DNA from 4 places in the Thalassospira sp. MIT1004 genome. Region 4 is predicted to be linked to each of the others. Evidence: predicted binding sites of a transcription regulator. Region 4 holds the regulator's gene; each other region holds the start of a gene.
The links. Region 4 encodes PhoB, which activates phosphate uptake and scavenging genes when phosphate is short. Its sites were predicted from a motif close to TNTCATAAAACTGTCA; they were not measured.
Positions count from the first base shown of each region.

Region 1 (2,207 bases), on a different contig from region 4:
TAGCGTTTCACGCAGGAACCCGACCCCAAACACCGCACCAACCGCAATATGGGTCGAACTGACCGGAAGCCCCAGCGCGGATGCCACAATCACCGTCAATGCCGCCGACAGCGCCACGGTATAGGCCCGGATCGGATCAAGCTTGGTGATTTTCGATCCGACCGTCTTGATCAGTTTCGGCCCGAACAGGATCAGACCTGCAGAAATACCAATCGCGCCAATCACCATCACCCAGATCGGGATCGGGGCCGATGTCACGATCTCGCCGCTATCAACACCCGAAACGATGGCGGCCAACGGTCCAATGGCATTCGCAACATCATTTGACCCATGCGCGAATGACAGAAGGGCTGCGGACACGACCAGCGGAATGCGAAACAGCGATGCGATTTCCTTGCGTCGTCCGATCATGTTACGCGACGCATGCAGCACGGCCTTGCGGGTCGGCAACAGGGTGACGAAAAAGGCTGCGATACCGATAACAATGACCTGCCACGTATCAGCAGCCCAGATCTTTTTGATCCCCTTCATCATCAGATACATGGTGAAGGCCGATACCATCACACCGACCAAAATCGGCACCCATTTGCGGGCCGCTTCGACGCAATTTTCGGTATACAGAATCTTGAACTTGATAAAGGCAAGGAACGCGGCTGCGATCACGCCACCCAGAACCGGCGAAATCACCCAGCTTGCGGCAATCGTGCCCATAGTCGGCCAATTGACCGCGCCAATGCCGACGGCTGCCATACCCGCCCCCATCACACCGCCAACGATGGAATGGGTGGTCGATACCGGCGCGCCCAGCCATGTGGCAAGGTTAAGCCAAAGGGCGGCTGCCAGAAGGGCCGCCATCATCGCCCAGACAAAGGTCTGTGCATCGGGCATCTGGGTCGGGTCGATAATACCGTTCTTGATCGTGCCAACAACATCGCCACCGGCGATAATCGCCCCGGCTGCTTCAAACACGGCTGCAATCAAAAGGGCGCCAACCATGGTCAGCGCCTTTGAACCAACCGCCGGACCAACATTGTTGGCCACGTCATTGGCGCCGATATTCAGTGCCATGTAACCGCCGATCACCGCAGCGGCGATCAGGAATCCGCTTTGCGGCAGGCCGCCCATATGAAAGGCGACAAAGGCGCTGCACGCCAAAAGAAAGACAAGCGCAAGTCCGAGCTTCGCACTCAGGGAGGCTGTCTCTCCGGCACCCGCATCCATGCGGCGCTGCCATTTGAGATCCTTATCCAGAGCGGTTTTCTTTGCGACCATGATCAACCGTTACTTAAAAAGGGAATCGACGCGCGGATCATGTCGAAGCAAACCCGGTTTGTTAAGGTTTTTTTGCCTTTTTATGACAGCCATGTCCCGACCGCATCCCGCCAATAGCAAAACGGCCCCGCACTGCAGGGCCGTTTTACGTTTGGAACAGTTGTGAAAAGTTATCGACCGAACTGGTTCAGAAGCCCTTTCAGAACATCCTTGGCCGCATCCTTGCCCGAACTTCCCGATCCGCTATCGGATGAACCACTCCCGCCCAGTGCCTTATCAAGGATATTATCCAGAACCTTGATCGCGACCTTGTCCATGCGCCCGGTAATCGCCGGGTTGCTGATATTGCCCTTGGCGTAAACGCTAAATGGCGGTAATTCTTCGATTTTCTCGGAAAAATCGAAATCGGCCTGCGTATCCATCTGCCATTTCGGCAGATCAAGGGTCGCATCGGCATCCGCCGTCCCCACACGCGATGTCGCTTCGACACGGGTGGTTTTGGCAATCCCGTTGGTGATGGCAATGTCGGCCTCAAGGGTCTGAACCAGATCGTTGTTACCGACCCCTTCAACCACCATCGCCTGCGGGCCCTGCTGCAACAATGCCTGAATGTTCAGCTTCGGATCAGCAGACCGTTTATCGGCATTGCTGAACCGGACATTATTCAGAACAAGGTTCGCCGTACCATTCAACGCACTGATCAGCTTGCGCGATGTATTGCCCGATGCGGTGACATCAAACTTCGTCGCCGCCCCGCCGATCACCGTGTCATTGGCAACCCGGATCGGGGTCAGCTTTTCGATATCCGCCCCGTCAAGATTACCTTTAAGCGCCAGTTTCGGCGTATCGGAATTGCGCGCATCAAACGTGCCATCAATCGACAAATTCCCATCGCCCAGAAGGCCGGTGAATTTCTGAATGGTCAGAAGCCCGGT
Region 1 covers NZ_MCAO01000004.1:92,958-95,164, forward strand. The annotation lists gene BC440_RS02515 (inorganic phosphate transporter) at 1-1,272, opposite strand, end outside; gene BC440_RS02520 (AsmA family protein) at 1,443-2,207, opposite strand, start outside.
Region 1: a site for PhoB is predicted at 1,345-1,360, ahead of BC440_RS02515 (inorganic phosphate transporter). Genes of this name have one in related genera too.

Region 2 (2,207 bases), on a different contig from region 4:
CACTACGATAACGACGCTAGTGATTTCTGCGCGTCTTCGCAAATTTGACATCAGCCTGGAAGAAGCCGCACTTAATCTTGGTGCAACACGACAGGCAGCTCTTTGGACGGTTACCATCCCATTCCTGAAACCGGCATTGATCGGGGCGGGGATCGTTGCATTCCTGATGTCATTTGAAAATTTCAACACAACACTGATGCTAGTCGGATCTGATGCGCCGTTGACCATTGCCATGTTTGACCGCCTCAAACAGGGATCAACACCGGTTCTGAACGCGCTGTCCCTGCTGCTTATGGTGGTTTCCGGCGGCTTGGCATTGCTTTCCGTTTTTGTTCAGCGTGACAGGAATTCCACCTGAGATTACAGCGTCAAGATGCAGCGATCCATGTTCGCAAATGAACATTGAACGGGTATCCTTTGGGTACCCGTTTTGCATATGCAAATGGAGTTGTTGCAATGCATTGTTGCAAGTGCATGACTTTGTAATATTTGTGAAAGTGCCGAAAAATCTGGGGAAATGTTAAATGTGCGCATGTGAAAGACATTTATGCCATTCATCAGGATTGAAAGCCTTTGCAAGCTGTTCGATTTATGAGATGTTCATATGAACATTTGAAGGGGTCGAATGCACACTAAAAAGCAAAAACTGACAGTTTTTAAGGTCATTTCGCGCATCAAAAGTAAATTTCCGAAAACTGTCACTTGAGGAAACGTCCCCCTCGAATGAAAACGAATGCGTTGTGTCGACCGATCAACAGGCGGTTGGCGCGAACGAGTTTTTATTTGGGAGATAGAAGATCATGTTTCGCAAAACCCTGATGGCAGCAGCAGCTGTGTTCGCACTGGGCGGCACAGCGAATGCTGCGACCGAGATCACTTGGTGGCATGCCATGGACGGCGCACTGGGCGATGTCGTCAATCAGATCACTGCCGACTTCAACGCCAGCCAGGACGAATACCAACTGGTTGCTGTGAACAAGGGCGGTTACGAAGACACGATGACCGCCGGTATTGCTGCTTTCCGCGCGAAAAACCAGCCGAACATCATCCAGATCTTTGATGCCGGTGCTGCAACCATCATTAACGCCAAAGGCGCTGTTAAACCGGTTCAGGACCTTATGGAATCAAATGGTGTCAAGTTTGACATCAATGATTACATCCCGGGGGTTCGCTACTTCTATGCCGATTCCGATGGCAAGATGATTGGCATGCCGTTCAACAGCTCGACCCCGCTGCTTTATTTCAACAAAGATGCGCTGGCCAAAGCCGGTGTTGACGTGCCGAAAACCTGGCAGGAATTCGAAGAGATCGCACCGAAGTTGAAAGAAGCCGGTTTCGAAGGCCTTGCCGAGTCACACAGCCCGTGGATCTTCTTTGAAAACTTCATGTCGCGTCACAACCTTCAGATGGCAACCGCCAACAATGGTTATGACAGCACGGATGTCGAACTTCTATACAACAATGACGCGCTGAAAGATCACTGGAAGCACGTCAAAGAATGGAAAGATGCCGGTTATTTCGGTTACTATGGCCGCGCATGGGGCGCCAACCAGGACGCCTTCCTGCAGCAGAAAGCCGCAATGTGGCTCGGTTCTTCCGGCTCGTTCGGTGGTCTGAAAAAATCCGCACAGTTTGAATTTGGCACTTCGACCCTTCCATATTGGGAAGGCGTTGGTGACGCGCCGAAATCGACCTTCATCGGTGGTGCCTCGCTGTTCGCATTCTCTGGCCACAGTGCAGAAGAAGATGCCGGCGTTGCCAAATTCTTCGAGTTCCTGACCAAACCGGAAACCCAGTTCTACTGGCACAAAGAAACCGGTTATGTTCCGATCACCACCGCGGCCTACGAACTTGCCAAGAAAGAAGGCTACTATAACGAAAGCCCGGACGCCGAAGTCGGCATTCAGCAGCTTTCCGAAGAAGGTGGAGAGTGGACCAAAGGTTATCGCCTTGGTTTCTACGTTCAGATCCGTGAAGTCATCTATCGCGAAGTCGACAAGATGATGAATGGTGAAGCAACCATCGATCAAGCTTTTGCTACGATCGAGGAAGAAGGCAATGCGCTTCTGAAACGCTTCCACGATACCTATTCGAACTAAGCATTATCTCGCTGACAGGGCGGCTTTTACCGGCCGCCCTGTTTTTCGATTCCTGGACCGGTCTTGGGGTTGCGTCAGCAATGAAACGCGTACAATTCGGGCACAGCC
Region 2 covers NZ_MCAO01000022.1:327,445-329,651, reverse strand. The annotation lists gene BC440_RS10200 (ABC transporter permease) at 1-358, shown strand, start outside; gene ugpB (sn-glycerol-3-phosphate ABC transporter substrate-binding protein UgpB) at 801-2,099, shown strand; gene BC440_RS10190 (ABC transporter permease subunit) at 2,180-2,207, shown strand, end outside.
Region 2: a site for PhoB is predicted at 686-701, ahead of ugpB (sn-glycerol-3-phosphate ABC transporter substrate-binding protein UgpB). Genes of this name have one in related genera too.

Region 3 (2,207 bases), on a different contig from region 4:
CTACCGGGACCGAAAATCGATCCCGGCAGAAGCAGTTTGAAAGAAGGGATTACTTCAGGTTGTCCGGGGTGTATTTCACACCGTTGGCAGCCTGGATTTCACGAATAACGTCCCAGTCTTTCTGATAGGTGACAGGTACGAATTTCGACACGCCTTTGAACTCTTCGCCAAGGGCGGTGCCCTTCATGTCGAAGGTAAAGAAGGCTTCCTTGATCTTTTCGATCAGTTCCGGCTTCAGGTTATAGGCATAGTTGAACGAAGTGGTCGGGAAAGGCTTGCTTTCGTAGATGATTTTGACGTCAGCCGGATCGTACAGATCGCGCTGGGCCATACGTTCAACCACTTCGGATGCGACCGGGGCTGCGTCATAGTCACCGGCAACAACGCCCAGCATCGACTGGTCGTGCGAACCGGAATAGACGACTTCGTAATCCTGTTCCGGGACGATGCCCTGACCGGGCAGAAGGGCGCGCGGTGCAAGGTTGCCCGAGTTCGAGGTCGGAGACGTATGGGCGACGCGTTTGCCCTTAAGATCGGCAAGCGAATTGATGCCGCTGTCAACGCGGGTATAAAGCTGCAAGGTATAGCCAAAACGACCGTCATCGCCACCCATCAGGGCAAACGGAACCGCACCGGCAAGGTTAACCGCAAACGGGGTCGGCCCGGTCGAGAAACCGGCAACATGCAGACGGCCGCTGCGCATGGCTTCTACTTCGGCGGAATTCGACTGAACCGCAAAGAAGTGAACATCCTTGCCGGTTACTTTTTTAAGATGTTCAAGGAACGGCTCCCAGATATCGGCGTAAACCGCCGGGTCTTCGACCGGGGTATAGGCAAATACGAGGGTGTCGGGATCAACCTGCTGATCGGCAGCCGGTGCATCGGCGACCAGATCGCCATCCATGTCGCAATACATCTGGTCAAGATCGCCGCGTGCGATGCAATCATCGGCCGCATATGCCTGGGTGCTGCCAAAGCTCATCATGCCGATGGCGGCAAGCACCGTAGAAACTTTCAAAAAGTCTGTTTTTTTCGCATGTGAAAACATGTGACCGAACCTTTCTTCCCTGTAAACGCTGGTAAAGCGCCATTTTTAATGTGGTTTTGTTGGTTTTATTGTTGCTTTTATCAACATTATAGAAGGTCAAAAAGTTGGAAAAGCAACACAAAACTGTAACAAATGGTTACAAAGATTGCTGATAACCTTGCCGGAATGGGGTGCGATCAAAGGTATTCAGCGGGGAGAGCGTCTTTGCGTATCGGAAAAAAAGAACGTCAGCAGCGCATTCTTCAGGAGCTGCAAATCCATCCGCATGTGAGAGTTGCCACATTGGCGGAGCGATTCGATGTGGCAACTGAAACAATTCGTCGTGATCTTGATGCGCTAAGCGAAAATGGCCTGATCAAGCGCGAATTTGGCGGCGCATCGGCACAGCCAATGGGCCATCAACCCGATCTGGCCCAGCGACAGATGACCGCGGTTGCCGGGTTCGAACGGATCGGCATCATGGCCGGAACCATGATCCGGCCGGGTGACGTGATTATGATCGATGCCGGGTCCACCGTCAGTCAGCTTGCCCCCTATATGGCCCAGAATCCCGGCGCATTGCGGCGCACGGTTCTGACCAATTGCTACGCGGTTGTGCATGGCATGGGCGAACAGGCGGTGATTGATGATGTCATCATGTGTCCGGGGCAGTTCGATCCACGTGAAAATGCGGTTTACGGCAATGATACCGTCGAATTCCTGCGCCGTTTCCACGCCAACAAGGCCTTTATCGGGGCATCGGGTGTTGCATGGCAGGGGTTCAGTGACGTTAACCGTCGCGCGGTTGCGGTCAAGCGCGCCATGATGGAACGGTCCGATGAAACCTGGCTGATGGTCGATCACACCAAGTTCGATCAGCGTTACCTTGAAAACATCGCACCGCTCGAAGCCCTGACCGGGGTGATCACCGATCGTTTGCCGCCTGAAAAACTGCTATCCCATCTTGATCGCATCGGCCTTCAGATTGTCGCATGGCAGGACAATGTTTCCGCAGATCAGGGGGCAATCGTCGGCTGATATTTTATCGCTGGCGATAAAACTGCATTTTTTCAACATAGTGACTTTGCGCGAAAGATCATTTGCGCCCATATTCGGGAACGGCAAAAGATAATTGCCAGCCGGGTTCCCGCCCCGGTCAGTATGTTTTCTGACACGGAGG
Region 3 covers NZ_MCAO01000002.1:82,170-84,376, reverse strand. The annotation lists gene phnD (phosphate/phosphite/phosphonate ABC transporter substrate-binding protein) at 50-1,018, opposite strand; gene BC440_RS01110 (DeoR/GlpR family DNA-binding transcription regulator) at 1,253-2,065, shown strand.
Region 3: a site for PhoB is predicted at 1,162-1,177, ahead of phnD (phosphate/phosphite/phosphonate ABC transporter substrate-binding protein). Genes of this name have one in related genera too.

Region 4 (2,207 bases):
CCGATGGGTCCCGACCGGAAACATTTCGTGCCGCCCATACCGAACAGGCCCATATTGCCGCCGTTGCCATGGGCAACCCGCACGCAACCGAAAAGACCGTCGCCTTGCTGCGACAGCATTATCCGCATCTGAAAATCTTTGCCCGTGCCCAGGACATCACCCATATCGGTCCGCTGTCACGCAGTGGTGCCGATGCGGCCATCCCCGAGGTACTTGAAACCGGTTTACGCCTGTCCGATCACGTTCTGGCGGCCTGCGATATCCCGCAGGAAGATATCGATATCGAAATAGCCAAGTTCCGGCGTGCCGATATGCTGCTGATGAACGAACTTGCCCCGCGCACCGCGCGCCAAAAAACCGAAGACCAGGCACAAAAAACTGCCAAACCGGCAAAATCCAGGAAAAGCACCTGAAACACAAAGACCCCCATCACGAGAATGGGGGTCTTTCGTTTCGTCTTCCAGAATAACCGCAATCAAGCGGCTTCGACATCCAGTGCATAGCCAGCAGCACGAACCGTGCGGATCACATCGCGCGTTCCCTTGACGTCATTCAATGCCTTGCGCAGACGACGAATGTGAACGTCAACCGTGCGGGTTTCGACATAGATATTCGGCCCCCAAACCGCATTCAGAAGCTGCTCGCGCGAGAAAACCCGCCCCGGATGTTCCAGGAAATAACGCAGCAGACGGAATTCGGTTGGGCCAAGATGGATAGCCTTGCCGTTACGACTGACACGATGGGCGGCCAGATCCATTTCGATATCGGAATAGATCAACTGCCCTTGTGGTTGCGCCGGACCGGATCGACGCAGAAGTGCGCGAATACGGGCCAGCAATTCACCAATCGCAAACGGCTTGGTTACATAATCATCGGCCCCGGTATCAAGGCCGCGGATGCGGTCGCCTTCTTCGCCACGCGCCGTAACCATGATCACCGGCAAATCGCGGCTTTCAGGCTTCCGGCGGATCTGGCGGCAAACCTCGATCCCTGACATCACCGGCAGTATCCAGTCCAGAAGGACCAGATCGACATGGGTTTCGGCCAGAATTTTCAACGCTTCGTCACCGTCCCCGGCTTCGACAACCTGCATCCCCTCGCGTTCGAGGTTGTAGCGCAACATGGTTACGATTGCAGCTTCGTCCTCGACGATAAGAACCGTTGGGTCCATCTTCCTATGCTCCAGTGTCACTCATTCGGTTCTACGACGGCAAAGTTCGCCGCGTCATTTTTTGGCCGAGTATCCATCGGCAGGTCTTCGCCCTTGATCCGGTAATAGATCGTTTCGGCAATGTTGGTCGCATGATCGCCAATACGTTCGATATTCTTGGCGATAAACAGCAGATGGGTCGATGCCGTGATGTTACGCGGATCTTCCATCATATAGGTCAGCAGTTCACGGAACAGGGAATTGTACATATCGTCAACTTCCTGATCGCGCGCCCAGACACGCTGGGCCTTTTCCGCATCACCTTCGATATAGGCATCCAGAACGTCCTTGATGATTTCCTGGCACAGCTTGGCCATGTTCGGGATCACCTGAACCGGGCGGATCGGCGGCACCTGGTTAAGAACCTGCGCACGCTTGGCGATATTTTTCGCCAGATCACCGATACGTTCTAGATCGTTGGACAGTTTAAGCGCGGTCACCACCTGTCGCAGGTCATCTGCCATCGGCTGACGCAGGGCCAGAAGACGTACGGCAAAATCCTGCACTTCCTGTTCCAGCGTATCGATACGGTGATCGGAAAGAATGACCTTCTCGGCCAGTTCAGAATCCCGTTTAACGATCGCACGAATGGCGGAAATCAGCTGACTTTCGGCAAGCCCGCCCATCTGCGAAATGATGTTGTTCAGACGGGTCAGTTCTTCGTCAAACGAACTGACGATATGATGTTTCTCATCGACCATCGAAAATACTCCTGCCCGGACTTAACCGAAGCGACCCGTAATGTATCCCTTGGTGCGCTCGTCCTTGGGATTGGTGAAAATCTGATCGGTTTCGCCCACTTCGACCAGCTTGCCGAGATGGAAAAACGCCGTGCGCTGCGACACGCGGGCAGCCTGCTGCATGGAGTGCGTCACGATCACAATGGTGTAGTTCGAACGAAGCTCGTCGATCAGTTCCTCGACCTTTGCGGTTGCAATCGGGTCAAGTGCCGAACACGGTTCATCCATCAGGATGACTTCGGGGCTGACGGCAACCG
Region 4 covers NZ_MCAO01000011.1:349,363-351,569, forward strand. The annotation lists gene BC440_RS06385 (cation:proton antiporter) at 1-413, shown strand, start outside; gene phoB (phosphate regulon transcriptional regulator PhoB) at 476-1,171, opposite strand; gene phoU (phosphate signaling complex protein PhoU) at 1,189-1,911, opposite strand; gene pstB (phosphate ABC transporter ATP-binding protein PstB) at 1,933-2,207, opposite strand, start outside.